DNA from 3 places in the Paenibacillus sp. FSL H3-0333 genome. Region 1 is predicted to be linked to each of the others. Evidence: riboswitches for the same ligand, from Rfam matches in the RefSeq annotation. Region 1 holds a riboswitch; each other region holds the start of a gene.
What was found. A riboswitch is a leader RNA that binds a small molecule or an ion and turns the genes downstream of it on or off. The one in region 1 is predicted to bind thiamine pyrophosphate.
Positions count from the first base shown of each region.

Region 2: another riboswitch for thiamine pyrophosphate. It lies ahead of MHH78_RS00330 (ABC transporter substrate-binding protein); the one in region 1 lies ahead of MHH78_RS21985 (ABC transporter ATP-binding protein).
Region 3: another riboswitch for thiamine pyrophosphate. It lies ahead of thiC (phosphomethylpyrimidine synthase ThiC); the one in region 1 lies ahead of MHH78_RS21985 (ABC transporter ATP-binding protein).

Region 1 covers NZ_JBBODG010000001.1:4,903,233-4,913,437, forward strand. Annotated here, with positions in the region: gene MHH78_RS21960 (amino acid ABC transporter ATP-binding protein) at 1-201, opposite strand, end outside; gene MHH78_RS21965 (amino acid ABC transporter permease) at 220-888, opposite strand; gene MHH78_RS21970 (amino acid ABC transporter substrate-binding protein) at 888-1,742, opposite strand; gene MHH78_RS21975 (DHA2 family efflux MFS transporter permease subunit) at 2,015-3,535, opposite strand; gene MHH78_RS21980 (TetR/AcrR family transcriptional regulator) at 3,686-4,342, shown strand; TPP riboswitch at 4,409-4,511, shown strand; gene MHH78_RS21985 (ABC transporter ATP-binding protein) at 4,645-5,415, shown strand; gene MHH78_RS21990 (ABC transporter permease) at 5,396-6,172, shown strand; gene MHH78_RS21995 (ABC transporter substrate-binding protein) at 6,169-7,263, shown strand; gene thiM (hydroxyethylthiazole kinase) at 7,282-8,088, shown strand; gene thiD (bifunctional hydroxymethylpyrimidine kinase/phosphomethylpyrimidine kinase) at 8,115-8,942, shown strand; gene thiE (thiamine phosphate synthase) at 8,939-9,604, shown strand; gene MHH78_RS22015 (GNAT family N-acetyltransferase) at 9,974-10,205, opposite strand, start outside.
Region 2 covers NZ_JBBODG010000001.1:74,116-84,320, reverse strand. Annotated here, with positions in the region: gene MHH78_RS00360 (ABC transporter permease) at 1-565, shown strand, start outside; gene MHH78_RS00355 (sensor histidine kinase) at 569-1,726, shown strand; gene MHH78_RS00350 (response regulator transcription factor) at 1,723-2,325, shown strand; gene MHH78_RS00345 (ABC transporter ATP-binding protein) at 3,062-3,886, opposite strand; gene MHH78_RS00340 (ABC transporter permease) at 3,967-4,728, opposite strand; gene MHH78_RS00335 (thiamine-binding protein) at 4,725-5,018, opposite strand; gene MHH78_RS00330 (ABC transporter substrate-binding protein) at 5,071-6,141, opposite strand; TPP riboswitch at 6,290-6,400, opposite strand; gene MHH78_RS00325 (hypothetical protein) at 6,473-7,864, opposite strand; gene MHH78_RS00320 (sigma-70 family RNA polymerase sigma factor) at 7,839-8,450, opposite strand; gene MHH78_RS00315 (hypothetical protein) at 8,635-10,086, opposite strand; gene MHH78_RS00310 (MFS transporter) at 10,134-10,205, opposite strand, start outside.
Region 3 covers NZ_JBBODG010000001.1:394,536-404,740, forward strand. Annotated here, with positions in the region: gene whiA (DNA-binding protein WhiA) at 1-808, opposite strand, end outside; gene MHH78_RS01645 (gluconeogenesis factor YvcK family protein) at 827-1,768, opposite strand; gene rapZ (RNase adapter RapZ) at 1,826-2,725, opposite strand; gene MHH78_RS01655 (ROK family glucokinase) at 2,771-3,721, opposite strand; gene MHH78_RS01660 (DUF438 domain-containing protein) at 3,923-5,185, opposite strand; gene MHH78_RS01665 (DUF1858 domain-containing protein) at 5,200-5,427, opposite strand; gene thiC (phosphomethylpyrimidine synthase ThiC) at 5,642-7,336, opposite strand; TPP riboswitch at 7,488-7,594, opposite strand; gene trxB (thioredoxin-disulfide reductase) at 7,644-8,597, opposite strand; gene MHH78_RS01680 (tetratricopeptide repeat protein) at 8,644-10,092, opposite strand.

The DNA of each region.
Region 1 (10,205 bases):
GAAATCCAGCTTAAACGTGTTCAGCGTAAGACTGCCCTTGTCAGGGGTCTCCAGCAGGTTGAAGCAGCGCAGCAGCGTGGTTTTGCCGGAGCCGGAAGGTCCGATGATGACCATGACCTGGCCGTGTTCAACGGCGAGATCCACACCTTTTAGCACCGCAAGCGGCCCGAAGGACTTATGTAAATCGCGTATTTCAATCATGCGTATGCCTCCTTCACCTTAACTGGCCGAATACCGGTCCAGCCGCTTCTCCAAGTAATTCTGCAGCGCCGACAATACGGAACAGAACAGCAGATAGAACAACGCCGCTTCGCAATACAGCAGCAGGGGTTCATAGGTTGTCGCCACAATCTGCTGGGCTTTTCGGAAAATCTCAACATAAGTAATACTGGCCGCAAGCGAAGTATCCTTAACCAGGCTAATAAAAGAATTCGATAACGGCGGAACCGACACACGGGCCGCTTGAGGCAAAATCACCCGGCGCAGAGCCTGCTTCCGGCTCATCCCCACCGAGAACGCGGCCTCCCACTGGCCTTTGTGGATAGACAGGATGGCAGCCCGGACAATCTCGGAGGAGTAGGCCCCAACACTGAGCGTGAACCCGATGACAGCGGCGATGAATGGATCAAGCACAATCCCGGCGGCGGGCAGTCCATAGAAAATAATAAACAGCTGCACCAGCAGCGGCGTTCCCCGAATCACCCAGACGTAGAAGCGGGCGATCAGCTTCGGAAGCCTCCAGGAGGACAGCCGGGCAAGTGCCGTAATTACAGCCAGCAGTAGGCCCAGGATGAATGATACCAGTGCTAACGGAAGGGTAAAAGCCACCCCTGCTTTGAACAGAGGCAGCAATGAATCGAGAAATATTTGTATTTGGCGGTCATCCATCATTTCGATACGTCAGTGCCGAAGTACTTCTCGGAGATCTTAAGGTAGGTTCCGTCGCTCTTCATAGCGGTCAGTGCTTCGTTCACAGCCTGCACCAGCTCGTCATTCCCTTTCAGGAAGACTGCGGCACTATGCGAGCCTTCGGCAATCTCATCCACCTGCTTGATCTTGACATCCGGCTTCTGCTTCTTCAGATCTAGGAAAGACAAGCCGTCATTGACAGTGGCGTCAATCCGTCCGGAGAGCAGCAGATCAATCGCCTGGTTGAAGCCTTCGGTAGATACGATCTCGGCACCGTTGTCTGTGGCGATTTTGCCGAGGTTGCTGGTGAGCGACTGGCCAGCTTTTTTACCCTTGAGATCAGCGAATGTCTTAATATCCTGATTATCCTCCGGCACAATCAGCACAGCCTTGGAGACAATATACGGATCAGAGAAATCATATTTCACTTTGCGCTCATCGGTGATAGAGACTTCATTGAAAATCACATCGAAGCGCTTCGCATCCATCCCTGCAAAAATCCCGTCCCACTGCGTCTCAATGAACTCCGGCTTCACACCCAGGCGCTTGGTGACTTCCTCGGCAATCTCGACATCGAAGCCCGTCAGCTTGCCGTCCGCATCATGGAAGGTGAACGGTGCGTAGGTTCCTTCGGTTCCGATGCGCAGCTTGCCGCTGGCTTTGACGGTTTCCAGGCTGTTCTGCTCCCCGGAAGCTGCACCCTCTGTAGCCGCAGCCGTAGGTTCAGCCGGAGTGTTGCCGCCCGTTGCTGTCTTGTCCGTATTGTTGCTTCCGCAAGCCGCAGCCGTGACCATGGTCAGGAGCAGCATAATAGTTAGACTTAGTTTTTTCATTCGATGAATCCCCTCTCGTATCTTCTTCTCTTCAGGCACCGTAATTAGTGGCAAAATGAATCGTAACACCGGGGTGTTACCTGCGTCAATAACTTTTTCCGATTATATACATCGGATTTATATTATATTGATTTTCCATAGCTTAGCTTGCCCCAAATTCTGCTCCGGCATCAGGATATCCAGAAGAGAAATCAACACAAAAAGCGACCCTCCGGCAAAAGGAGAATCGCTGCTCTATGGAGGACATAAGCTCTGCTTCTATATGGGCATTACTATACGTGCATGATTTCCGGTGCCGCCTTTTCCTTGGAACGCTCAGCTCCGGAATGGCGGCCCCGGCGCAGCAGCAGTCCAAGGACCGCACCGCCAAGTGCGACAAACATCATAATGTGGAACGTGTCCGCGAAGCCCTGCGACAATACCGTCTGCTTAGCCAGCAGAAGCGCATCCTGCGAAGCGCCTGCGGTACTCTTTCCGGCAGCGGCAGCGGCCTCCTGCATCTCGGTACCGCGCGCCGTTGTTCTTGCCGTCAGAATCGTAACCAGCGTCGAGACGGCCAGCGAGGTAATCACCTGCTGCATCGAATTCGTCAGCGAGGTTACCCGGTTCACCAGATGGCTTGGCGCCTTGTTGAGCAGATGCGTGTTCATCGGCATCATCATCATGCCCATTCCGGCCCCGCACATGATTAGCGGAAGGATCAGGTCGCGGCTCTGCGTGGTAAGATCCACATGGGAGTACTGGAATAACGCACCGGAGACCAGACTGAGACCGCAGACCACGAGCCAGCGCACACCGATCCGGTCGAACAGGATTCCGGCAACCGGCATCATCAGCCCGGAAGCAATCGCTTGCGGCAGCAGCGTCAGGCCGGTATCAAATGCGCCGAAGCCGCGGGCCTGCTGCAGAAATTGCGGGAGCAGGAATAACGCGCCATATAAGCCGAACTGGGCAATCCACTGCACGATGATCCCTGTCGTGAAATCAACGGATTTCAGAATCCGCAGCTCCAGCAGCGGTGTCTTGGAGCGCAGTTCAGCGATGACAAAAGCGATCAGCGCCACAGCGCCCAGCAGCAGCCCGATCAGCGTCTTCTCAGAGGTCCAGCTCTGCGCGCCCTGGCTGACCCCGTAAGTGAGCGAAGCAAAAGCCAGCGGGCCAAGAACCATACCGAGCTTATCCATGCCGGGCACGCTGTTCTTCGCCGCATTCGGCAGCTTGCGCAGTCCGATCAGCACAGCAATAATGCCAATCGGAATATTAATGAGGAAGATCCAGCGCCAGGAATGGTATTCAACCAGCCAGCCCGACAATACCGGACCAATAGCGGGTGCGAACAGGACGGGAATACCCATAATCCCCATGACAACGCCAACCTTACTTTTGGGAGCCAGTCTGTACACATAGGCCATCCCGACAGGGAGCACACAGCCACCGCCAAGTCCCTGAATGACCCGGAAAACAATCAACCATTCGGCGCTGCTTGGTGTAGCGCACAGAATCGAGCCTATCGTAAACACAATTACCGCCGTCAGGAAGACCGTCTTGGCCCCGAACCGGTCAGACAGCCAGCCTGACAGTGGAATAACTGAAGCCTGAGCCAGCATATATCCGGTAACTACCCACTGCAGCGTATGCAGGTCCGTCTTGAAATCCACCACCAGCCTGGACAAGGCTACATTCATTGCCGTACTGTCCAGCACAACCATAAATACTCCGGCAATAATGGCCAGCAGCGGAACCAGAATGCTGGACAGCCGGAAATCGGCTTCCTGCTTCAAGGTCTGATCCATGTCTCTTCTCCTCCTGAGCTGTCCGCGTTCTACATTGACCTGCGGGCAGATTGTTCTATATAATGAGTGAACGGACAACTGTCCGTAAGTGCAATTCATAGTCTACGGACAATTGTCCGATGTGTCAATTCTTTTCTGAAAGGGGTACTCATGAAAAAGCCAGACACCGATGCTGCACAGCTCCCGCGCTCAGCTCCGCAAGCCATAGAATCTGCTCCGCCCGGGTCCGCCGATCCTTATGTACAGCGGATTCTTGAAGCTGCCCGCCAGTTGTTCACCGAGAGCGGTCTTGAGGCGGTCAGCATGTACAGCATTGCCAAGCGGGCAGGCATAGGACAAGGCTCCCTGTACCGCCGCTTCACGGACAAGGGTGAGATCTGTTCTGCACTGCTGAAGGGCAGCGCAGATCAATTCCTGTCCGGGCTGGAGCAGCAGGTGGCTGCCAGTGCCGGTGAAGCTCCGGCTCTCGCTCAGCTGCAGAGCAGCATTGAGCAGATTGCCGATTTCATTGAGCAGTATGCCGAGCTGCTGAATATGATCAAAGCCGAGTTCACCGGCAAGAAGCAGCTGACCCAGTTTGAGCATCCTTTTTTTCAGCGGCTGGGGGTGATGATGACAGAGCTGCTGCAGCGTGCTGCGGAGGGCGGTGAGATTATTGACATTGATCCTGCCTTTGCCGCCACGGCCTTAATCTCTGTTCTCAGCCCTGATCTGTACCTGTATGAGCAGAAGCGGCACCACTCCTCCAAGCTGGACATCTCCCGGGGCATCGTCACCTTGTTCGTGACCGGTCTGGCGAAGCGCTGACCGCCTGCTCTTTACAAGAGGGGAATTTGTGGTATATTAAGTAGCAATTACGAATTCAATAGCAACATTATTCACTAGGGGAGTCGGCCGACTGAGACGGAGCTTAAGCTCCGGACCCTTTGAACCTGATCTGGATCATACCAGCGGAGGGAAGTGGAGCAGAATGTATCAGTGGTTCCCGTCACAGGGCCGCAGCTGACTGTACCTTCCGCCCCATTCATTCCTCCGGGAATGAATGGGGCTTTTTTGTGCTCAACACAGTATCTATATCAATCAATCCAGGAGGTTTCGTACATAGTCTTATGATCAACATTAGCAATCTATCCTATGCTTTCGGGACGGGTTCGTCCCGGACCCCAGTCTTCTCAGGGCTATCCATGAATGTGCAGCGCGGCGAATTCATTTCTGTCGTAGGCGGAAGCGGATGCGGCAAAAGCACTTTGTTCAAAATCATCGCCGGTCTGCTAGAGCCGGGCAGCGGCAGAATTATGCTGAACGGAGCCGAGTCCATTACAGCAGCGAAGAGGCTGGGCAGTGTGGCCTACATGCCGCAGCAGGATCTCCTCCTCCCTTGGCGCACCGTGCTGGACAATTGTCTGCTGCCTTGGGAACTCAAGCGCAGCCGTCCCAAAGCGGCCGCTGTGGCCGAGATCCGTACCCTGCTGCAACGCTTCGGCCTTGAGGGAACCGAAGGGGCTTATCCCCAGGAGCTGTCCGGCGGTATGCGCCAGCGCGTGGCGGTCCTCCGCACCGTGGCGGCGGGGAATGATCTGCTGCTGCTCGATGAGCCGTTCGGGGCGCTTGATGCCATTACCAAGCGTTCATTGCAGCGCTGGCTGTTGGAGTTATGGGCAGAGCTGGACAAGACGGTGCTGTTCATCACCCATGATCTGGAGGAGGCTCTGCTGCTCAGTGACAGAATCTATCTAATGACGGGCAGTGGCGGCAGCGGGATGCAGGAATTCCCAGCCGGTCTCCCCCGCCCGCGTCATCACAGTCTGAACTATGAGCCGCAGTTCGCCGCCCTGCGCCAGGAATTGGAGCTGAAGCTATATGAGAACCGCCGCTCCTAGAAGATTGCTCCAGCATTACGGTCCGGCTGCCCTGCTCGCCCTGCTGACGCTTGCAGTCTGGGAGACTGTAGCCCGGCTGGGCCTGGTTCCTCCCTTCATCCTTCCGGCTCCGTCTGCGGTGTGGATGGCATTGATGGAAGAGCGCCATCTATTGTTCGGGGTACATCTGCCCGCCACACTGCTTGAAGTGCTCACAGGCTTCGCACTATCCGTGGTCTGCGGCAGCCTGCTGGGAATCGCCATGCATCTGTTCCGTCCGCTGGCCAAGGCGCTGTACCCGCTGCTGATTATCAGCCAGACGGTTCCGCTGATCGCCCTCTCTCCCCTGTTCATCATGTGGTTCGGCTACACCCTATGGAGCAAGGTCGCCGTTGTCTTCCTGACCGCTTTCTTCCCGGTGGTCATCGGCACCTATGACGGGTTGTCCAAGAACACGGACGCCTACCGGGAGCTGCTGCTGACATATGGCGCGAACCGCTGGCAGATTCTCGGGAAGGTGGGCGTTCCGCTGGCTTTACCCTCTTTTTTCTCCGGGCTGAAGCTGTCGGCTGTGTACTGTGTGATTGGTGCAACCATTGGGGAATGGCTTGGGGGCAGCCAGGGGCTGGGCTATTTCAGCCGCAGAATGGCCGGGAATCTGCAGAGCGCCAAGATGTTCGCCGCTGTTGTCTTATTATCCCTGCTCGGTATCCTGCTGTTTCTGGCAGTCGCCGCGCTGGAGAAGATTATTCTGAAGAAAAGAGGACGTTATTCATGACTACTATCCGCTATACCCGTTATCTGTTGAGTGGAATATCAAAGCCAGTCAAGCTGCTGCTGCCCGCTCTGCTGCTATGTATGCTGCCTGTCCTGGCAGGCTGTGCCAATACGGACAATCCGGCGGCCTCCGGCTCCCCGGCTGCTGCACCCTCTACCTCTGAGGCCGGGGCGGGGACCGGGGCTAAAGGCGGGGCCCATAAGCTGACGATTATGCTCGATTGGTATCCCAATGCTGTCCACTCCTTTTTGTATGCGGCAGAGGCTGAAGGCTATTTCGCTGAGGAAGGTCTGGAGGTTGAGATTCAGATGCCGGCCGATACCAATGATGCGCTGAAGCTTGTTGCTGCGGGGAAGGTGGATCTGGCACTCAGTTATCAGCCCCAGGTGCTGATGGCACGGGGTGAGCAGATTCCAGTCAAGTCGATTGCCGCGCTGGTGCGTCATCCGCTGAATCATCTCATGGTAGCCGCAGACAGCGGCATTACCCGCCCCGGAGAGCTGTCCGGCAAGCAAGCCGGATATTCCTCCGTCCCGTTGTATGAAGCCATGCTGAACACGATGGTCAAAAGCGACGGCGGGGACCCTTCCTCCCTCAAGCTGGTGGATGTCGGCTATGAGCTGATCCCTGCTCTCTCCACCGGACGGGTGGATGGCATTATGGGCGGGTTCATCAACCATGAGCAGCTGATTCTGGAGCAGGAAGGCCATCCGGTCCGCTCCTTCAATCCCGTGGATTACGGGGTCCCGGATTATTATGAGCTGGTGCTGGTCGCCAGTGAGCAGGGACTGCAGGATTCACAGGGCTTTTATCAGAAATTCGTGGATGCCATCAGAAAAGGCCAGCAGTATGTAGCCGATCACCCGGATGAAGCGCTGAAGCTGCTGCTCGCCCATCAGGAGGATACCGCACCGCTGGATGAAGCCATTGAACAGCGCAGTCTGGAGATCCTGCTGCCGCTGATGGATGCCGGTTCCCAGCCCTTCGGCTATCAGGACAGCGCATCATGGGAGAAGGTGAACCAGTGGCTGAGCGAGAACGGTCTGCTGGCTGCCGAAGTGGATGTTAAGAATGCTTTTATTAATTTTTAATTACATCTTTCAGGAGGAATTCATATGTCTTATCTGTCCAAAGTACGCCAGGCGAATCCGCTGGTGCATAATATCACGAATATCGTAGTCGCTAACTTCACAGCTAATGGGCTTCTGGCCCTGGGAGCTTCGCCGTTCATGGCCGATGCCATTGAAGAAGTAGCGGATGTCGCCGCCATGTCCGGCGCGGTTGTGCTGAACATCGGTACACTGAATGAAGCTGCCATTGCTTCCATGATCGAAGCCGGAAAGGCTGCGAACCGCCACCATGTACCGCTCGTGCTTGATCCCGTTGGAGCCGGTGCTACTGCCTACCGCACGGATGTTACAGCTAAGCTGCTCCGTGAGCTTCAGCTTACTGCCCTGCGCGGCAATGTGGCCGAGGTTGCCAATGTGGCCGGGGAGAGCTGGGCCAGCAAAGGCGTAGATGCCGGAGCAGGCGAAGGCGATGTAGTCGCTCTAGCCAATAAGGCGGCGCAGAAGCTGAACTGTGTCGTGATTATCACCGGCAAGGAAGACATCATCACAGACGGCAAGCGCACTTATATCGCCAGCAACGGCCACTCCATCCTGACCCGGGTAACCGGAACCGGCTGCCTGCTCAGTGCGGTGGTGGGTGCATTTCTTGCCGTAAGCGGCGGGGAGGTGCTTGAGGCGGCTGCCGAGGCCCTCTCCTTCTACGGCGTGGCAGCAGAGCTTGCCGCTGAGGCGGCTGAAGCCCAAGGTCCGGGCAGCTTCCAGATTGGGTTCCTGAATCAATTGTCACTAGTGACCCCGGAGCAATACAGCAGCCGCTCACGGCTGAAGCCGCTCGCCGAAGCCTAGACCGTACAGCCAAAGGAGAGAACAAGATGACTAGCATACGCAAAGCGTTGACCATTGCCGGCTCTGACAGCGGCGGCGGGGCCGGAATTCAGGCGGATTTGAAGACGTTTCAGGAGCTGGGAGTGTACGGCATGTCTGCACTTACTGCACTCACCGCCCAGAATACACTAGGTGTCCAGGGAGTCTTTCCGATCGAGCCGGAGACCGTTGCAGCCCAGCTGGATTCGATCGGCAGTGATCTGCCGCCGGATGCCGTCAAGACCGGGATGCTGTTCAGTGGTGACATCATCCGCGTAGTTGCCGGTAAAGTGCAGCAGTACGGCTGGCAGCAAAAGCTGGTGATCGATCCGGTCATGGTCGCCAAGGGCGGCTCACAGCTGCTGCTCCAGGAGGCAGTACAGGCGCTGATTACAAGCCTGCTTCCTCTCTCGCTTGCCATCACCCCCAATCTTCCTGAAGCAGAGATGCTGACAGGTATGAAGATTCAGGGCCGGGAAGACCGGGAACAGGCGGCAAGACTGCTTCATCAGATGGGACCCGAGTACATTATCTTAAAGGGCGGACATGACCCCTCAGGAGATGAGGCAGTGGATCTGCTCTATGACGGACGGGAATTCCAGTATATGTCCAGCCCGCGGATTGCGACGAAGCATACTCACGGGACTGGCTGCACCTTCTCGGCTGCGGTTACGGCAGGTCTTGCGCTGGGCCATTCCATGCCTGAAGCCGTCCTTACCGCCAAAGCCTTCATTCAAGCGGCGATTGAGGATAGTCTGAATATCGGGGCCGGGCAGGGGCCGACGAATCATTTTGCTTATGGGAACCGGATGAAATCAAGGGGGTTAACGCTATGACACGGATTGACAGCGAGGATATGCGCAGACTGCTGAAGCTGTACTTCATTATGGGCAGTGTGAACTGCCGCCTCTCACCGGAGGACACTTTAACCGCTGCTGCCGCTGGGGGCATCACTCTGTTCCAGTTCCGGGAAAAGGGTCCTGCTGCGCTCAAAGGCGCCGCACTGCTCCGTCTCGGGCAACAGCTCCGGCAGATATGCCGGGCCTATAACATCCCGTTCATCGTGAACGATGATCTGGAGCTTGCCGCTGCGCTGGATGCCGATGGCATTCATGTCGGCCAGGATGACCTGCCTGCCCGGTTAATCCGGGAGCAGCTCGGTAAGCATAAGATCATCGGAGTCTCCGCACATAATCTGACGGAAGCCCGGCAGGCTATCGCGGACGGCGCCGATTATCTCGGAGTCGGTCCTGTCTATCCTACTTCGTCCAAGGATGATGCCCAGGCCGTCCGGGGAACTACTGTCATTGAAGAGCTAAGACGAAGCGGCCTGAGCATTCCTGTGGTGGGAATCGGCGGCATCTGCCTGGAGAATGCCCCACCGGTCATCCGGGCGGGTGCGGATGGTCTCTCCATCATCTCGGCCATTGCCGGAGCTGAGGATATACGCAAGACCACGCGTAGGTTCGCGCAGCTCGTCACTGCTCCTTCTTCATAATTTCAAACCAGGCACGCTGCGGGTGGAACGATGCTGGTGGAACAATGCGGGTGCCTCATGCCACGCATAGGAGTACCTCACTTTTCCATCCGTCTGCTTTGTGGCGACATATGGCGTTAACCAGGGCGCACGCACATTATGATCGGTTTTCCGATTACATTCAGCTTACGTGGCGCGCCCAATCCAATTATGATCGGTTTTCCGATTAGATTTCGCCTACGCGGCGCATCCAGTCCAATTATGATCGGTTTTCCGATTACATTTGGCCTACTTGGAGCGCCCAATCCAATTATGATCGGTTTTTCGATTACATTCGGCCTACGTGGCGCGTCCAGTCCAATTATGATTGGTTTTCCGATTACATTTGGATTACGCTCCCCCTCTGTCCCCGCGTAATCTGCCCATAACAATAGTAGAATAGAATTGTCCGTCGGCCAGCCGCTTATCTCGGCGCAGGACACCTTCGACCTCGAAGCCAAGGCTCTCATAGAGCCGGATCGCCTTGTCATTCCTCTCCAGAACCTTCAAGCTCAGCTTATCCAGACTGATGGTATCCGCCCAGATGATAGACTGCTCCAGCAGGCTCCTGCCGATTCCGTAT
Region 2 (10,205 bases), 4.8 Mb from region 1:
GGCGGCCTTCAGCGTGATGGGCTCGGCGATTATGACCCTCGGCGTCCGGCTGGTACAGGAGCAGACGCAGGGCTGGAATACGTTTATCCGCATTACTCCGCTGCCGTCCACGGTATATTTTTTCGGCAAAATGTTCGGTCAGAGCATCATGCATCTGTTCTCGGTTCTGTGTATTTTCGCAGCCGGGTACCTGATTAACGGGGTATCGCTGACAGCAGCGCAGTGGCTGCTTAGCGGACTGTGGCTGCTTGCGGGCTCTCTGCCTTTTCTGGCGCTGGGTACGATTATCGGGTCCATGAAGCGGGTGGATACGGCCAGCGGGGTGAGCAATGTGCTCTATATGGGGCTGGCGGTGGCCGGGGGCATGTGGATGCCTCTGGAGATTATGCCTAAGCTGATGCAGAAGATCGGACACTGGCTGCCGTCCTACAATTATGGAGGTGGAGCCTGGGCGATTGTAGCGGGAGATTCCCCGTCGTGGAAGGCCGTACTGCTGCTGCTCGGTTACCTGGCTGTATTTATGTTATTATCGGTCTATATAAGGCGAAAACAGGAAGCGGTGTAATCCATGGTGGCACGTAAGCAGTTCCGGATATTTCCGAAAAGATTCGGCTTCTTCCCCTATATCTGGCTGTTCTATCTGGTGTTCCCGGTGCTGAATCTCGATGGCTACAGCGGCTATAAGCTGATGTGGGGAGTGGCGCTGCTCCTGCTGTTCCTGGTGATTTACCGCCAGCTCTACTGGGCGGAAGAGAGAACGTATACGGCCTGGCTGGGGCTGCAGATGCTGATTATTGTCGTGCTAACCGTAGTCTATAGCCCCTACAACATGTATATGGGCTTCTTCACCAGCAACTTTATCGGTTGGTATACCGACTTGCGCCGGTTCAGACGGGCCTTGGCCATATTCACAGCTATGCTGATCGCGTTGGCTCTGCTGTCCCTGGATCAAATGTACAGCACGGGGGGATTGCTGTTCATGGTGCCCTTTGCGCTGATGATGCTGATTACTCCCTTCGGTATCCGCTCCATGAACCGGCGGAGGATGCTGGAGAAGGAGCTGGATCAGGCCAATGAGGTGATTAGAGAGATGATCAAGCGCGAGGAACGGATGCGCATCGCGCGTGATCTGCATGATACGATGGGACACACGTTGTCGCTGATTACGCTGAAAAGCCAGCTTGTTGAAAAGCTGGTTGTCAAAAATCCCGAGCGGGCGCAGGCGGAAGCCCGTGAGATCCAGCGGACCTCGCGGGCCGCGTTGCGCCAGGTGCGGGAGCTGGTCTCAGAGATGCGAGCGGTCTCAGTCGCTGAAGAGCTGGTCGAGGCGGCGGAGATGCTGCGCAGCGCGGAGATCGCGCTTGAGGTAGAGGGAGATGCAGCACTGCCGGGCGTATCCGATCTGACGCAGAGTATTCTCAGCCTCTGTATCAAGGAGGGAATCACCAATATCGTCAAGCATAGCCGTGCGGACCAGTGCCGGATCAGCATCGTAATGACACCCGGCGAGGTACAGATTACGCTGGAGGATAACGGCATAGGGGTAGATGCCTGCGGCTCGGAGAGCACGGATCGCCGGGACGGCAATGGCATGAAGGGAATGGGCGAGCGGCTGGCCCTGATTGACGGTTCACTGACGCTTGCCCAGAGACCCGGAGGGGGAACCCTGCTGACGGTGGTCACACCACGAGTAGTTAAGGATGGAAAGGATGGGGAAACAGCATGATCAGCATCGTAATTGCCGAGGATCAGCGGCTGCTGCGCGGCGCAATGGCGTCGCTGCTCGATCTGGAGGAGGATATTGAGGTGGCGGGCGAAGCCGGGGACGGGGCGGAGGCGCTGGCCCTGATCGAACGTGTCCAGCCGGATGTGTGTCTGATGGATATTGAGATGCCGCTGATGAGCGGCCTGGAGGTGGCGGAGATACTGAAATCGCGGGGCTGCGCCACCAAGATTATTATCCTGACCACCTTCGCCCGTCCCGGCTATTTCGAGCGCGGAGTGAAGGCCGGAATTCAGGGCTATCTGCTGAAGGATGAGCCGGTGGATAAGCTGGCGGATGCCATCCGCCGCGTGATGGGCGGGGGCCGCGAGGTCTCCCCCGAGCTGGTCTTTGGCAGCCTGCGCGAAGAGAACCCGCTCTCGGACCGGGAGCGGGAGATTCTGAAGCTGGCCGCCGCGGGCCGGAGTGCCGGAGAGATCGCCGCGGCGCTCCACCTCTCCTATGGCACGGTCCGCAACTACATCTCGGAGATCCTCAGCAAGCTTGCGGTCAAGACCCGGATCGAAGCCGTACGGCTGGCGGAGGACAAGGGCTGGATGTAGGGCGGGCGGGTAAGTGAAGGTAAGTGAGGGTAGTGCCATGAGTGCAAGTAGTGTAGTGAGTGCAGTGAGTGAAGTAGTGCAACAAGTGCCGGTGAGTATACTGGGTGCGAGATGTATATGTGGATGATGGATGGTCAGATGGGTGTGCGGATGTGCGGGTTTGAGTAGTGGCGGGGCCTAAGGGGTACCAGTACATGCGGTATACTTAATTGCACTCCATACAACTAAATCGTCTGATAGATCATTAATGATCCCTATAGCTGCATTTCGTACAACTAACCTGCTTTTTATAGCTTGATATCACTCATTCGGGCAGATTTAGTTGTACAGACTACAGTTATAGGAGACGAGCGATCCTTTTTACTGTTTTTAATTGCACAGACTACAACTACACGGGTGAAGTGGTTCGCAACTTACATTACACCACCTGAGTTTGTTCTAGCCCATTGTATTTTCTACAACAGATGCTCCCTAAATATGCCGCGAATTTGAATCTAATGCACTTCGTACAGCAGAAATCTGCGAAAGTGGTGTTTTGGGGCAAACAAACAAAAATCTGCTGTATAAAATACAGCAGAAGTGAATTTCGCCTGGAATATTGCAGATTCTATTGCAGTAAATACAATCAGGTAGAGTTGTGCCGCTACAGACAAGGCAGTGCCGAGTCACGAGGACTGTTGTTACCATAGCAAGGGGCGCAACCGTTACAGCTAAGTCACCAGCGCAGCACCCCCTCTTAGCTCTGGCTCTTCGCCTGCTCCTCGCGCATCCACTCTGAGAGCTGGCGCCGCATCCGGAGGAACTCCGGCGAATCGGCGATCTCTTCGCGGCGCGGGCGCGGGAACGGGACCTCCACGGTGTGGAGGACGGAGCCGGGACGCCCCGAGAAGACGTAGATGCGGGTGGAGAGCAGCAGCGCCTCTTCAATGTTATGGGTGATGAACAGCACGGAACGGCGGTTCTCCTCCCACAGCTCCAGCAGCCAGCGCTGCATCTGCTCGCGGGTCAGCGCGTCGAGCGCGCTGAACGGCTCATCGAGCAGCATCAGCTCCTGCGGTGCGAGCATGGCCCGCAGGAAGGCGGCCCGCTGCTGCATGCCGCCGGAGAGCATGTGCGGGTAGGCCCGCTCGAAGCCGCCGAGGCCGATCTTCGCCAGCCAGTGGCGCGCAGCCTCGCGCGCCTCCCGCTGCGGGGCGCCTTGCAGCTCGCCGCCAAGCAGGACGTTATCCAGTGTGCTGCGCCACGGGAACAGTGCGGGCTGCTGCGGCATATAGCTGATCTTGCCGCGCTGCCCGGTCACCGGGATGCCGTTCATGCGGACGGTTCCGGTATCCGGCAGCGTAAGGCCGCCGATAATATGGAACAGCGTGCTTTTGCCGCAGCCGGACGGGCCGACAATGGAGACGAATTCCTGCGGCTCCACGGTCAGGGACACCTGATTCAGCACCTGTGTCTCCCGGCGGCGGTGCTTGAACGACTTGCTGATGCCGCTGACTTCGAGCGCAGGCGGCACACTCCGAGTACCCAGGCGTCCGTCTCCGTCCGCCTTCTCCAGTTCAATCCTCGTAAGCTCAGACACTTCGCGTAACCTCCTTCAGTTGATTATAAGTACTTCCGTGTTGGGATATCCTTCCTTGGGCATTAAGCTTCCTTGCGCGGCTTCCAGCGCACCAGCCATCTCTCCAGCAGGGCAATGAGCGCGAATAATACGAGACTCAGCAGCACGATAATAGCGATGGCCACGAACATCCGGTCCGCACGGTAAGAGGACTTCTGCAGCAGCATATAGTAGCCGATCCCTTTGTCGGCGCCGATCCATTCGGCCACCACTGCGCCCATCACCGCATAAGTGGCGGAGATTTTGAGCCCGGAGAACAGGGAGGGCAGCGAGCCGGGAAGCTCCAGCTTGGTGAAGATCTGCCACTTGCCTGCACCGGCCATCTTCATATAATTCAGCATTACCCGGTCGCTTTGCGTCAGCCCGCCCATGGTCGCAACAGCCACAGGGAAGAAGCAGACGAGGGTGATCAGGATGATTTTGGGCAGCAGGCCGAACCCGAACCAGATAATCAGCAGCGGGGCAAGCGCAATGGAGGGCACATTCTGGCTGAGGATCAGCAGCGGATAGAGCGCTCGCTTGACCCAGGGCAGCAGATGCAGCAGCAAGGCGGTGAGCAGGCCGATGCCTGTGCCGACCGGGAAGCCGATCAGGGTCAGCCGCAGCGTGGCGGCGGTGTGCTCCCAAATCCCGGAGGCGTTGTTCTTCGTCTCACGCGCGATATCCGCGGGGCTGGGCAGCTGGTAAGCCGGGATGTCGAACAGCATGACTGATAGCTGCCATATCCCGACAAAAAAGAGGACCGCCACAAAGGGCGGCCACACTAGCTTCCAGGTGCTTCTCACGGCCGGTATTTCTCCGTCAGCTTATCCATGCTGATGCCGCCCGGATTATGGGCGATCTTGATTTGTGAGATGACACTAGGACTGCCGGAAGCGATCAGCGCCTCATGCATATCACGCACAATATCCAGCAGCTCGGACAGCTCGCCTTCCATCGTGGTCTCCAGTGGATTCACCTGATGCTTCACGCCTGACTTTTGAATGACCTCTATAGCCTTGTCCACGTAAGGGATGGAATCCTCGTTGTTCGGTGTCTTGGGAATTACCTGAATGCTGAGCAGTGTGTTAGCCATGATGAATCCTTCCTCTCCAAGTTAAGTATAAGATTCCCGCCATGCGGGTTCATTATGATTCCGGCAAAAATTCATTCGTAAACGTACTCTCCGCATCCAGCGGCTTATCCAGCAGCTTCAGGCCGTACATCCAGTCGGCGTAATTCTTCCAGATCTCAAGCTTCTGCTCACCCCAGCGCGGGGCGTCGTCCTTGTATTTCGGGCTAAGCCATTTCTGGCTGGCCAGCACCAGCTTGGGGTCCAGATCAGGTACAGCATCGGACAAGACCGTCGCGGCTTCTTCCGGGTGGTCGATGGCGTACTGATAGCCTTTTGACGTAGCCTTAAGGAAGGCCTTCACCACTTCAGGATGCTCGGCGATCTCCTTCTCGCTGGTGGTCAGCACCGGTGTGTAGTAATCAAGCTGCGGCGCATAATCCTTAAGATACAGCATATCCAGCGGCTCCCCGCGCAGCTCGGCTTCCACCCCGGTCCAGGCATAGAAGATCCAGGCGAAGTCAATATCCCGCTTCACGGCTGTGAAAAAGTCCGCTTCGCCGATATTCACCAGCTTCACCTTGGAGACATCCCCGCCTTCGGGGTCCATAATGGCTTTCATGGCAGCCTGCTCCGCAGGGGAGCCCCAGCCTCCGTACGTTTTGCCTTCAAAATCCTTCGGCGTCTTAATATTGCGGTCCTTCGGAGCCGCGAAGCCCGAGGTATTATGCTGAATGATTGCAGCAATCGATACCAGCGGCACATCCTGCAGACGGGCCAGGGTCAGCGCCTCCTGGGCACTGATGCCGAACTGGGCTTCGCCGGAAGTGACCATTGTATCCGACCCGGCAGCGCCAGGCTGTACAATCTGGACGTCAAGACCTTCCTCCGCGTAATAGCCCAGCTCTTTGGCTGCATACAGGCCGGTATGATTCGTGTTCGGCGTCCAGTCCAGGGCAATCTTGACCGGCGTCAGCGTCTTGGCATCCGTGGGTGCGGCTGCGGTTGCATCAGGTGCAGCCGTGCTGTTACCGGCAGCAGGTGCGCTGGCCCCCGCATTGCCGCTGTTGTTCCCGCCGCCACATCCCGCGACCGCGAGAACCAGCATGGAGCTGATCAGCAGCATTCCTGTTTTTTTGACTCCCATTTCTCTTTTTCTCTCCTTCCAGCAACCCCTGGTCTTCAGAGCTTACAGAAACCCTATTCCTGTACATACTTAGAATCAAAAAAGCGTCCCGAAGATCGGGACGCCAGTGACTTGCGTGAGGGGATTCAGCTTCAGTACCGCTCAAGGCACTGTGTTGAATGAAGATTCCTACGCTGGCATTATCCAGATCAGGTGTAAGGGTCAGTATCTTGTGGGATACAATCTCAGCCGGCCAATTCCAGCACCCCTGGTTCTATAAAGTTCACGGGTATTGCTATGTTCTTACGGTGTATTATAGACGGCAGCTTCGACATTGTCCACCCTCCATATCCTAATCCCCCAGTTTGAGCGGCAGAGTCCAGGGACCTTTCAATACAAACACGGGCCTGGACAATTTAATACGCAGCATGTCCGCGTCAGGCTTTGCATTCAGATGAAGAGCCTTCATGAAAGGCGGAGTTCCTTCACTCTCCTTATAGCTAAAGAAATAAGGTTCCTTAGAGCCAGCATAGCTAATAGTGAAATGGGTAAGCGACTTTACCATCGCCGGGTCAAATTTCAAGTCCACGTCTACAGTGACCTGGGTCTCACTGCTTCGCGTGATACGGGTGAAATCTACCGGACAGCCGGCGATCTCAGCAGTAATCTCCAGTGTTCTGCTCTCTCCAACAGTGGGCAGCGGCAGGGTAAGTTCCTGGGAGGCGGCTTTCTGATCGGATACCTGCATGTAGGGAATAACCACCGTATAAGCGTCCTCCCCGGCCTCCTTCTGTTCACGGAACAAGAGCTCGGAAGGGTAGCCTATAGAGAATTTAGAATACTCAATAGGGACATCCGCTCCTGCTGCATCCTTGACAGATGTGCCGCTCCAGAAGCTTAGCGGCTCCAGTCTATAAGAAGACGCAGCGGATGCCGTCCGCATGAGCGCCGAAACCAACTCAACACGGACAAACCTGTCATCCAGACGTACCGGAAAAGCTGAAATCCGCACATCCTGCTGAATATCGCTGACCCCGAGCTGCTGCAGGTCATCGGCGGTCTCCGGCGACCCAAGGACCAGCGGGCCGAGGACCATGCCATTGATATACAAGGTAACCGCTCCTTCAGCCTGTAAAGTGAAATCAGGGGGAAGAAGAGCGCTATAACTTGCATCCCAGTCTCCGGAGAAAGTGCGCGAATTGAACGTGAAGGTGTAGCGGCTTCCTCCGATATCTGCTTGAAATTCATTAATAATGGGAATATTTTGCCCCCGCAGATTAATGGTTGCTCGGTTCTCTTGCACAAGTATAGCATTGACGGTCAGCTCACCCTTGCCTACAGCAGCGGTGAAGGGCTTCTTCAGCACATATAGCGGACTGTTCGGGCTATTCTCCAGCACGGTGTGGAGGCCGGGCAAGAAGCTGAAGACTTGCTTTAGACCTGCCTGGACGCTGGGCGAAGTGACCACCAGTCCTGCTGCAATAAGGAGGGCTGCAGCAACTCTGGTAAATGCCTGCCTGCGGCTCTTGCGGACGGGAGGCAGACGCTGCTCTGCGGGAGTGGTCTCAATCAGGGATAAGGTGCGCATTCTGATCCGCTGCAAGGCTTCAAGCTCCTCTTCCGATGGAGCAGCTAAACGCGGCTCAGCGGACACTGTGTTCAAGGCAAGCTCAGCTTCACTGAACTCCAGCGCATCGAGTTGATCGAATAGCTCACTTTCATCGGTGTTCAACTCTTTCTTCATGGCCTAAGTCCCCCTCTCCTTCTTGATCTGTCTGCTGCATAGCTTGCTTCAGGATGATCCGGCACCGGTACAGCCGGTTCTCCACAGCTTTTTTACTTAAACCAAAAGCCGCAGCCAGTTCATCCAGACTCTCATACAGATAATACCGGCGCAGAAGCAGGCTGCGGTCCGGTTCATGCAGCTGCCCGATATGGCGGAGCAATTCCCCCGCTGACTCGCGCTGAAGAATCTCCTGTTCGGTGTTATTTCCACTCTGTATATCCAGCGCTGTTTCCTCAATCCTCCCGCCGAGTTCAGACTGCAATTTGCGTCTTAGATCCAGTGCCTTATATTTGGCGAGCAAGAATATCCATGTGCGGAACGAGGCGCGTACCGGGTCATAACGTTCAATGTTGTTCCAGGCAGCCAGAAACACATCGCTGACACATTCTTCAGCATCCTCTGCCCGCCCGCAGCCGCCCAGAATGCGTTTGACCAGCCTAAGCACATCCGTTCCGTAGTAATCCATAACATCGGCAAGTGCCTGCTTATCTCCTCTGCTGAACCTGCCGGGCCAGGAGAGGCTGTCATAGTCTTTAGGTGTCATATGAACCTCCGGTAGTTCTTTCCATCCTTCAGGTGGAAGCATAGTGCTGATTATGTCTAACTACTGGTTACTACGCTGGATGACAGACGAATCACTCACAAGATCTCTGAATGAGTACCAAAAAAAGCGATACTCCCCTGGCGGAAGCATCGCTGTTATTTTGCTTATCCTATTCGGATGTGTCTTAATCCCTCGTATAATGCCGCTTCTTGCGGCGGCTGCGGATGCCGTTCCAGATCTCTCTCAGCGTTAAGCCGACACTGACGGTGATCCCCGAGAAGGTCAGGAACAGAGCCAGATACTCGAACGCGGAGTACTCCAGCATTTTGCTCCAGTCGATCTGGCCCTTCAGATCCTCGATGACCTGATTCATCCCGTATATCCCGCTGATGACCGTGAATACCGTGAGCACCATCAGGAGCGTATCCCGCCGTTTGGCCTGGAATTTGTCCTGGTACTGGAACAGGTCATTCAGGGTCATTTTCACCTCATCGAACAGGGCATCATTGCCATACACCTTACGCAGCTGAAAAAAAATCTCCCGCCCCTGCGACTGCGAAATCAGCTCCAGGAAGTAGAATTTGGCCGAGAATTTGTTGATCAGGAAGATCAGATTCTCGATCTCGTCGTTGTCGTGGTTGATGCGCAGCCGGGAGTGGAGGTTGGCGAGCTTCAGCAGCACGATTTTATGAAAAATACTCAGCAGCATTCCGTAATAATATTCGCCGTACATCTGGCTGATCAGGTTGGCGGCAATCTCCGGCTCAGCCCGGCTCACGCAGCAGAAGGTCTGCTCATTGGTCATATAGTAGGTGTCCGGCCCCCAGCGGCTATAGCAATGCTCCCGGGTGTACTGCTTGATATAGTCTGGATCACTTGCACTCATGTAGGGGCTGCCGTCGATGGTCAGACCATCCACCTGAGAGGCACGGTAGAGCATTTCGACACTGATCTCTTCCTCATCCTCAGGGAGATTAACGCCGTAGAAGGCCTGCACCAGCATCCGTTCATCGACGAAGAAGGGCAGGGTCTCGAAATAATTGCCATTCGTCTCCGCAGGATCGAGATACGGCTCCAGCCCGGCTGCCAGATGCCTGAACACGAAGTCCTCCACCCGGGCAAAAGACTTCTTATGACAATGGATGAAGGTATGCTCATCCTGAACACTCACATCCTCCAGGTTGCGGAACCGGTCGGCGAATTCCAGCACCATGCTGAAGGGGAGATTCTCCTCCTCAATAGCCACTCTTACCGTCAGGAAGCCCAGCTCGAACGGGCAGAGGAACACATCGGTTGACAGCACGCGGAAGGGAACCGTCCGGAAGGGCATTTTCAGCCCGCACAGCAGATCGTTCACCCGGGAAAAGCGGCGGAAGGAATCCCTGTCCTTCTCACGCGGAAACAAGACATGAGCGGCAAACGGAAGATAGCTGCGCTCCATTGTCTCATGGGATACACAGTGATTCTCTCCGTAATAGGCCTGCTCCAGTTCTTTGTTCTCCAGAAAAAAACGCGTAAATCCATCCTCCTGAAGACTCTCAATCAGCTCTTGATCGACTTCCGCCTTCATCGAAAAGGGGAAAATGAATTGCAGCAAGGCGGTATGCAGAGTGGGCTCGGAATGCGGTATAGCCATGGGTGGGTTCCATCCTTATTCGCAGAATACGGACCTTGTAGCTTCAATTACCCAATTCTCCAGGCGGTTACGCTCAGCACGAATAACAGCGCGGCAAAAGCGGCCAAAAGTCCTGAGGT
Region 3 (10,205 bases), 4.5 Mb from region 1:
CCAGTCTGATCTCGGCAACCTCCCGCAGCTTATCCGGCAGACTTTCCAGACCCACCTCGCGCTGCAGCAGCTTGATGTTCTCAATCTGGCGTACCGCCGCACTGATCGTCTTGTTCAGATTGGCCGTTTCGCAGTTCACAATCCGGTTGACCGAGTTGCGCATATCGCGCATGATCCGCACATCCTCGAATTTGAACAGCGCCTGATGAGCGCCGATCAGACTGAGGAACTCGATGATCTTCTCGCCTTCCTTGATGTATAGGATGAAGCCTTTTTTGCGTTCTATACAGCGGGCATTCAGGTGAAATTCACCAGCTAGCTCAACGAGCGCCTTGCAGTGCTCCTCATACATGGAAGCGATTTCCAAGTGGTACGAAGAGCCCTCCGGGTTATTGACCGAACCGCCGGCCATGAAGGCCCCGCGCAGATAGGCACGCTTGCAGCAGTTCTTGCCGACAATCTCCTCATCAATCCCGTCTGTGAAAATAAAACCCTCAGAGACAATCCGCAGATCCTTCAGGATCTCCTGGACCTGGTTCGGGATTCTTACAATATAGACGTTATTCTTCTTCAAACGCATTTTTTTACGCACGAGCAGCTCGATATGGACCTGGTAATATTTCTTAAGCAAAGAATATACCCGCCTTGCAATCGCGGCGTTCTCCGTCGAAATGTCGAGAACCACCTTTTTGCTCGAAAGCTGCACCGAACCATTCATTCGGATCAGCGCTGACATTTCCGCTTTCTCGCAGCAGGGCTGGCTCTCGACCATCGTCAGCTCTTTTTTGGTAAGGGCCGCAAAAGACAAGGGGCTCACCTCTTTCATTTAACTCTTTCTGTCAATCCAATCCTTCACCAGCTGGAAAATATGGTGACTGAGCTTATCTGTATCATGCCGCAAATAGGTTTTAAATAATACCAGCTTGTCAGCAATCACCTTATACCCGTTGCCGTCCACGGCCTCACGGTCAAGCTGTACCGGACGGGCACCCTTCTCGGCGTATTTGATCTGCACCTGCTCCGGGATCTCCCCGTCATTGACGATCACATAATCGAACAGATGCAGCCCGATATGGTCATATACGGCCTGTAGATGGTCATTAACCGTGTAATTATCCGTCTCACCCGGCTGGGTCATTACATTGCATACAAAAATCTTAATGGCCTCGGAAGCTACCACGGCTTCTGCCAGCTTCGGCACCAGCAGATTCGGCAGAATGCTGGTATACAGACTGCCCGGACCGAGCAGAATAGCATCTGCGTTGCGGATAGCCTCCAGCGCCTCCGGCAGCGGCTCAACATCCACCGGCTCCAGAAATACGCGCTTGATGACGCCTCCCGCCTCCGGGATTTTGGATTCACCGGTAATCAGCGTTCCATCCGCCATCTCGGCGTGCAGGATTACCGCCTCTCCGGCCGCAGGCAGCACACGGCCGCGAACGGCGAACAGCCGGCTAAGCTCCCGGACTGCTGTAACGAAGTCCCCCGAGATGTCAGTCAGTGCAGCCAGAATCAGATTGCCCAGGCTATGCCCGGCTAAGCCTTCTCCGCTGCTGAAGCGGTACTTCATAATCTGTGCCATCAGAGGCTCAACGTCAGCCATAGCCGTAAGTACGTTGCGGATATCCCCGGGCGGCGGCATCTGCAGCTCACTGCGCAGAATCCCGGAGCTTCCCCCGTCATCTGCGACAGTTACGATCGCCGTGATATCCAGCGGCTTCTCCTTCAGCCCCCGGAGCATCACCGAGAGTCCGGTCCCGCCACCCATCACGACGATCTTTGGACGCTGTCCTTGTTCTTCAGCCACTATTCATCCCTTCTCTCATCAATGCCGGTCGCGTTCGGAGTCCCGATGGCTGACTGCCACCGCTTCCGTCTCGCTAACCCCCAGCATTTTGCCCAGGTATTCGGCGATGGCTACCGAACGGTGTTTGCCGCCCGTACAGCCGATGCCGATAATAATCTGGGATTTACCTTCCTTGCGGTATTGCGGAATAAGGAATTGAAGCATATCTAGCAGCTTGGTCAGGAATTCTTGCGTTTCAGGCCATTTCATTACGTAGTCGTACACCTCGTTGTCTTGGCCTGTCTTGGGCCGCAGCTGATCCACATAATGCGGATTAGGCAGGAAGCGGACGTCGAATACCAGGTCAGCATCAATCGGAATCCCATACTTGAATCCAAACGAAGTAATGTTAACCGAGAGGGTGCTTTTCCCGAGGTGGGAGAAGCGTGACACTATTTTTTCTTTGAGCTGAACCGGCTTCATGCTGCTGGTATCCAGACACAGGGTAGCTGAATTCTTCAGCTCCTCCAGCATCTGGCGCTCCATGCGGATGCCGTCCAGCGGCATGCCCTTCGGAGCAAGCGGATGATGCCTCCGGCTCTCCTTGTAACGCTGTACAAGCACTGAATCTGTGGCGTCCAGGAAAAGGATCTCACACCCGATCGTTGACTCGTCCTTGATGTAGGCCAGAGACTCCGACAGGGCGGTGAAGAATTCCCGCCCCCGAAGGTCGATGACCAGCGCCACCTTGGCGATTTTACCCTTGGACTGCTCAATCAGCTCAGCGAATTTCGGGATTAGCACAGGCGGAAGATTATCCACGCAGAAGAACCCCAGATCCTCCAGGCTCTGCACGGCAATCGTCTTGCCCGCACCCGACATGCCTGTAATGATAATCAGGGTGGCATGGGCGGGCAGGGTTTGCTCGAGGTCGGTCATTACAGCATCCCTCCCTATGATTAGTATATGAATAATTCCGGTCTTTTAAGAACGCAGCAGCAGGCCTGCCGCACCAATAATACCGGCGTCATTGCCAAGCGCTGCAGGTACAATCGTAACACCGGTCTGCAGAGGGGCAGGCGCCAGCTTGGCGAATACCCGACGGACTTCATCGAACAGAATATCGCCTGCCTTGGAGACTCCGCCGCCGACGATGAATACTTCAGGGTTCAGAACCGCTGCAACGGAAGCCATTGATTTGCCCAGGTAGAAGGCCGCCCGGTTCACAATCCGCAGCGCAGCTTCATCGCCTGCCTTGGCGGCATCGAATACTTCCTTCGCAGCGATTTTTTCAACGGTGGACAAGGAGGTCCGGTCCCCGCGTGCTACAGCATCGTTCGCCATACGGATAATGCCTGTCGCTGAGGAAACGGTTTCCAAACAGCCCATGTTCCCGCAGCCGCACTGGATCGCTTCCAGATCGGGCACCACGGAGATATGTCCAAGCTCACCGGCCAGACCGGCAAATCCCTGATACACCTTACCATTAATGATAATACCGCCGCCGACACCCGTACCGAGCGTATAGCAGACACAATTCTCTATGCCGCGCCCTGCACCGCTCCAGGCTTCGCCCAGTGCAGCCACGTTGGCATCATTGTCTATTTTGACTGGCTTGTTCAGGCGACCCTCCAGAATGGAGCGGATCGGCACATCTCTAAATCCTATGTTGGGCGCAAGGATGATGATACCTTCACGAATATTCGTAAATCCGGCCAGTCCCGCACCGACACCAGCCAGCTGGTCCCAGGAGTACGGAGAGTCCTCCACAATCTGGCGTACATACTTCTCGATATTATCGATGACAGCATCGACGCCATCCGCAGTCCCTGTCGGACCTTCGTAAGTGTGCAGCAGGCTTCCCTCGGCATTACAGATTCCAACCTTAATCGTGGTACCACCTAAATCCACGCCAACGTAGATATGTTCAGACATGTTACAAGCCACCTTTTTCTATGCTAAAATAGTTAATCCTACGTACCCACTATAATAGAACCCTCCCCTGCGGTCAAGGAAAGGCGATACACCCGGGGCAATGGACTTCAGTTCTTATTTGTTAACAAAAAGACTTTCTCACCAGGCAGGCAAGAAAGTCCGTTCATTCTCTTCTATTGTAGGGTGCCAGATACCTTAATGCTATTCGGACAAAATCCGCTTCTGGCCCTCAAGGGCACGGATCGGTGCGATATTCTGGGTGAATTCCAGCGTCCCCATATAACGGCCTTCTGCATCCCGCACGGCGAAATAACGGATATAGATGAATTTATCCTTGATGTTAATCCAGAAATCCTCGGCATCCTTCACTCCGGCTTTGAAATCAGCCAGCAGCTTCTCAACAACATGCACACTTTGCGGCGGATGGCAGTTCTGTACGGTGCGGCCGATAACGGCCTTCGTCCGGGCGAAGATCCGTTCCTTGCCATGCGAGAAGTAGCGGACGACATCGTTCTCGTCGATAAAGGTCAGATCCACCGGCAGATGATTCATCAGCGTCTCGAGCTGGTGGAGCGACAGCAGTCCGGTCTCAAACCGGATGAAGCCCTGCGGGGACAGGCCTTCCCCTTCTTCCGCCGGAACATCAGCACCCTCAGGCTCCGCTGCACGCTCCGGTATCCATTCCTGATCGGGCGCAGTCAGGCAGAAGCCGATTTCATCGCTTTCGCGGGCGATCCGGACCCACTCATCCTCAGTCAGCTTATCCAGCGCCATCGGGAGCAGAATATTCTCTTCTTTGAAGATCATCTCATTGACTTCCTTAATGATCTCCTCCAGTGCGGCTGTAATCTGCCCGCTGTCCCCGTTATAGGCGCTAAGCGCCTTCTTGGCTTCCTTGATCATATTGCGGATTCCGTCATCCACTCCCCACATTACCTTCGTAGGACCGTATATGCCGTACTTCTCCAGGTAGGGGAAGAGCAGATTCTCCTTGCGGCTGTAGTGCTTGTCGAGATCCAGCAGCAGACTCAGGTCCTCCAGCAGCTTGAAAATAATCTCCTCGGTGGCGTTCTTCTTGAACTTATCTGCATGCAGCTCCAGCCGGAAGTTGACCAGACGCTCGATCTCGCGGTTCTCCAGCTTGAACGTATGCACGGGATGACCGGGCTGCTCCTCGGGCTTAGATGAACGGTGAATCTGTTCAATCGAGCCTTTGAAAATTGCCGTATGCACAGAGCAGAGGCGCTGTACTTCCTCTACCGGAATGCCTTCCTCGGTCATCAGGGAGTGCTCCATGGCGGAGATTTCCTCCACCGTAACATCGCCTACCGCCTCTTCAAATCGCGCCTTAACCTCCTCCACGCTTTTGCCCGCATGCAGCTCCTTGATGATCTCTCTCAGCATAGCCTGGCGGCGTGTCTGTTCCGGAATATCGACCTCGCGGTTATTAATCAGTTCGCTCATCGCAATCTCTCCTTCTATTCTATAATCTCGAAACCATGCTGCTGAAAGGCCAGCCGAACGGTTTCCAGCTCTATTTTCTTTAATTTCATTCCTTTGGACAGGGTCATCAATCTTCCTGCAGTCTGCAGCATTCCAGGCTTCGCAATATCACGGAATCCCAGCTCCACCATGATCTCCACCACTTCCAGGTGCCTGGTTACCAGTTCAAAGACCGATTCATCCAGCTTCAACGCTTTGCTCATCCTTTTGCACACCTCACTAATGAGAATTCTTCTCAACACCAGCTTAGCATAGGGTACAGGGGTGAATTGTGATTGTAATCACTAACTACAAAAAGACTATCCCCGCCAGCCATTCAGCTTGGGGGATAGCCTTAGAATAATACGTTTCCGCTGTATTCACGGCCTCTCGGCCATGAACAACGTACCTACATATAGATTAGGTCATGCAGCTAAGTTACAGTGATTGGCTCCATCTATGGGAATTCCGGATATCATGCGAAATCCGCATGCTGCAGAATTTAGGGCCGCACATCGAGCAGAAATGCGCCTGCTTTGCCCCCTCCGCAGGCAGGGTCTCATCATGATACGCCTGCGCCCTTTCCGGGTCCAGGGAGAGATGAAACTGGTCGCGCCAGCGGAACTCGAACCGCGCCTTGGACAACGCGTTGTCCCGGTCCTGCGCACCCGGATGTCCCTTGGCGAGGTCTGCGGCATGTGCAGCGATTTTGTAGGTAATGACTCCTTCGCGCACATCATTCTTGTCAGGCAGGCCTAAATGCTCCTTAGGTGTAACGTAACACAGCATTGCCGTTCCAAGCCCCCCGATTATCGCTGCCCCGATGGCCGACGTGATGTGATCATAGCCGGGTGCAATATCCGTAGTTAGCGGACCGAGGGTATAGAAAGGAGCTTCGTGGCAAATCTCAAGCTGCTTGTCCATATTCTCCTTGATCTTGTGCATTGGCACATGGCCCGGACCTTCTACCATAACCTGAACATCGTGCTTCCAGGCAAGCGCAGTCAGCTCTCCCAGCGTCTCCAGCTCGGCGAACTGAGCTTCATCATTGGCATCGGCGATAGAGCCGGGACGCAGGCCATCCCCCAGTGAGAAGGCCACATCATACGTCTTCATGATCTCACATATATCTTCGAAGTGTGTGTACAGGAAGTTCTCCTGCTGATGAGCCAGGCACCAGGCAGCCATAATCGATCCGCCCCGGGATACGATGCCGGTCATTCTCCGGGCAGTGAGCGGAATATAGCGCCGCAGCACCCCGGCATGAATGGTGAAGTAATCCACCCCCTGCTCAGCCTGCTCAATCAGCGTGTCGCGATAAAGCTCCCAGGTTAAGTCCTCGGCTATACCGTTCACCTTCTCCAGCGCCTGGTATATGGGCACTGTCCCGACCGGCACAGGAGAATTGCGGATAATCCATTCCCGGGTGGTATGGATCTTAGAGCCGGTGGAGAGATCCATGATGGTATCAGCCCCCCAGCGGGTCGCCCACCGCATCTTCTCCACCTCCTCTTCAATAGAAGAAGTGACCGCCGAATTTCCGATGTTGGCATTGATCTTCACCAGGAAGTTACGGCCGATAATCATCGGCTCACTCTCCGGGTGATTGATATTGGCCGGAATAATAGCACGGCCCGCAGCCACCTCATCCCTTACGAACTCTTTCCGGGTATTCTCTCGGATCGCAATATACTCCATTTCCGGTGTGATGATCCCTTGCCTTGCATAATGCAGCTGAGTCACATTGCCGCCTACATAGGCCCGCCGGGGATTCCTGCACAGTCCTGGATAAGCTTCTGCGGCAGCCCCTTCTCTGCGGATTCCGTTATCCTCCGGCCGGACGGCTCTTCCGGTGTACTCCTCCGAATCGCCACGCTCCGCGATCCAGCTTGAACGGTGCGGCGGCAGTCCCCTCCGAATGTCCATCTCCTCCGCGGCATCCGTGTACATACCGCTTGTGTCATAGACACACAGCGGAGCATTTTCCTCTTCCCCGGCAACGCCTTCGGTTCTGCTGAGGCTGATCTCCCGCATCGGAACCCGGATATCCGGGCGTGAGCCCTCCACATACACTTTACGGCTTGCGGGGAATCCGGAAAGATCCACCTCTTCGTTCTTCATCATTTCTGACATTCCAATCTCCTCCTCTTCACTCTGTGAGTCAATCAGATAAGATGTCACGCAGCAGACTGAGCCGAAGAATCTATAGATTCCTGCAAGTCAAAAAGCCGCTCCACCTGGAGCGGCTTTATTAAAGGAACAGTCAAATAAGACTGTATTCAAAAAAGGTCCGACTCCACTTTCCTACGCTGGTATGATCCAGATCAGGTTCAAGGGTCCGGAAATTCAATTTTCCCGTCTCAGCCTATTCAGGCTCCCCTAGTGGGTATCTTATCTAATTAAATACATTTTACCTGTATGGGTAATTCTTGTAAACCCGTTATTTATCCAGCGATTCGCTCCAGTCGTGCACCATCGTGCCTTCCAGGAACTTCTCGGCATCCATAGCGGCCATACAGCCGGTTCCCGCTGCCGATATCGCTTGACGGTAACGTGTATCCTGTACATCGCCGCAGGCGAATACACCCGGGATGTTGGTCTCGGTGGTACCCGGGTTCACCACGATATAACCGTTGGCATCGGTGTTAATCTGGCCGCCTAAGAAGGCTGTGTTCGGTGTGTGTCCAATCGCTACGAACACACCGTCTGCTTCTACCAGCTCTGTCAGACCTGTCTCATTATTAAGCACCGTAAGGCCCTTCACTCCGGTCTCTCCTACCGTTACTTCAACCGGTGTGCGGTTCAAGGCCCAGGTTACCTTGCTGTTGTCACGCGCCCGGTCCTGCATGATCTTCGAGGCCCGCAGCTCGGGACGGCGGTGAACCAGCGTTACGCTGGACGCAAAGCGGGTCAGGAAGCTGGCTTCCTCCATAGCGGAGTCTCCGCCGCCGACGACGACAATCTTTTTATTACGGAAAAAGAAGCCGTCACAGGTCGCACAGGTGCTGACCCCGCGTCCCACATTCTCCTGCTCGCCCGGAATGCCCAGATATCTTGCAGAGGCCCCGGTTGAAATAATAACCGACTCCGCTTCCAGTACACCCATTCCGTCCACTGTTACCTTGAAAGGACGCTGTGAGAAGTCCACCGACTCCACCCAGCCATTCTTGAATTCAGCGCCGAAGCGTTCCGCCTGCTTGCGCATATTGTCCATCAGGTCCGGACCCAGAATCCCTTCAGGGAAGCCTGGAAAGTTCTCCACTTCTGTCGTCGTTGTCAGTTGTCCCCCCGGCTGTAAGCCTTCAATGACCAGCGGGCTCAGGTTCGCACGCGCCAGATAAATCGCGGCAGTCAGCCCGGCCGGGCCTGTTCCGATTACAATCGTTTTGTACATTACATTGGCCTCCTTACAAGTAGGTGTTCTTACAACAGCAATTGCTTCAAATACGGGTAGTGGACGGCGATAAGCCGCCGGTTCCGGGCAGCATCCCCTTGGGTCCGGGAGCAGCCGCAGGCTCCTGCTCTTCGCCGGGCGAGCCGCCGGCTTCATTCAGGTTCTCCCCGATCAGCCGCTGAAGGCTGAACAATACCGCCTCCTGCAGGCGGTCCTCCTGCAGCGGCTCCTGCTCCAGAACTCCGCGCAGTACCTCGGACATCTCCTCGTCCTCAATCCAGCGGAGAGCCTCGGTCACCTGAAGCTTCGTAGCGGAATCGCCGTAGCGCAGCGCCCAGAAGAACGAGGCGCGCAGCAGCGGATTATTCCGCACTTCTTCAGTGAATCTGCCCGTATTGCCCTTCCACTGCTTCAGCTGCTCCTGGAAGGGCAGCTGATAGTTATAGCTGACAGCAGGCATAGGCTGTCCTTCTGCCCGGGCCTGCTGGAGCTGGGACAGGAAGAACGCCGGGACAGCGGAAGCAGGGTCCAGCTTGGCTGCCTGTCTCCAGCAGCGCAGCGCCTCATCATGTTTTCCGCTATTGCTTGCCGCGGCCGCACAGTAATGATACAGCCCGGCATCTCCGGCGACCTCCTCATCCTTCAGCAGACGGCGGAAATGGCTGTAAGCGGCAGCGTGCCGGCCCAGGATACCCATGGTTGTAGCCATTTTGAATACATGCTCCTGATGGAACGGCACCGTTGCTTCAAGCATACCGAGCAGCGTTTCAAGCTGTTCCTTATCTCCTGCATACTGCAGGAAGATGGCCATATTGCACAGAGCATGCAGATTGCCGGGGTCTTGCTTCAGCACCTCATTCAGACATTCCTTCGCCTTGGCGAACCGGCCCATATAGAAATGAGCTAATGCCAGATTATTATGCGCAGCCAAAAAATCCGGGGTACCCGCAGTGATCTCCTCCAGCAGCTCTACAGCCTGAGGGAACTTACCCTCCTCCAGCAGACTACGCGCCCGGTCATGCTCTACGACTCCCTCACGGCTGCGGATACGCACCAGCGGAGCAGGCCGGTTCAGCTCATATTGCAGCAGCTCCATCAGTTCTTCGGATTCGGTCATGAACTCGCCGTTAGCATCCTCTTCCAAGTAAGTGACCAGCGAACGCTCCGCCTCTTCAAAGCTTTCCATATTAGCGAAGTTATTAGCCATGTAGAAATGGCATTCTGTCATAGCGGGGTCGATTTTCTCCAGAACATGGATAAGAATCTCGTTAGATGCGGTATAATTGCCCATCTCAGATAATATACCCGCCATATTGCAATGATTCACCGGATTATCCGGCTCATATTCAACAGCTTTGCGAAAATTTCTTAATGCCTTATCATATTGAAAGCGGTCCAGCGACCGAACGGCTCTTTCAAAGAAAAAATTGGCATCCAGAGTGACCGGAATGACATTACTGTGCTCCGCGGCATTCTCTGAAGTTCTCTCTATCATGGAAGCAAGGCACCTCCCTTGTTTCAGCTTCCCTAGCCTTACCTGTTCGTTTCCATTTATGGTCTCGGCTGTCTTCTTCACACAGTATACCACATGTGGCAACGAGATTCTCA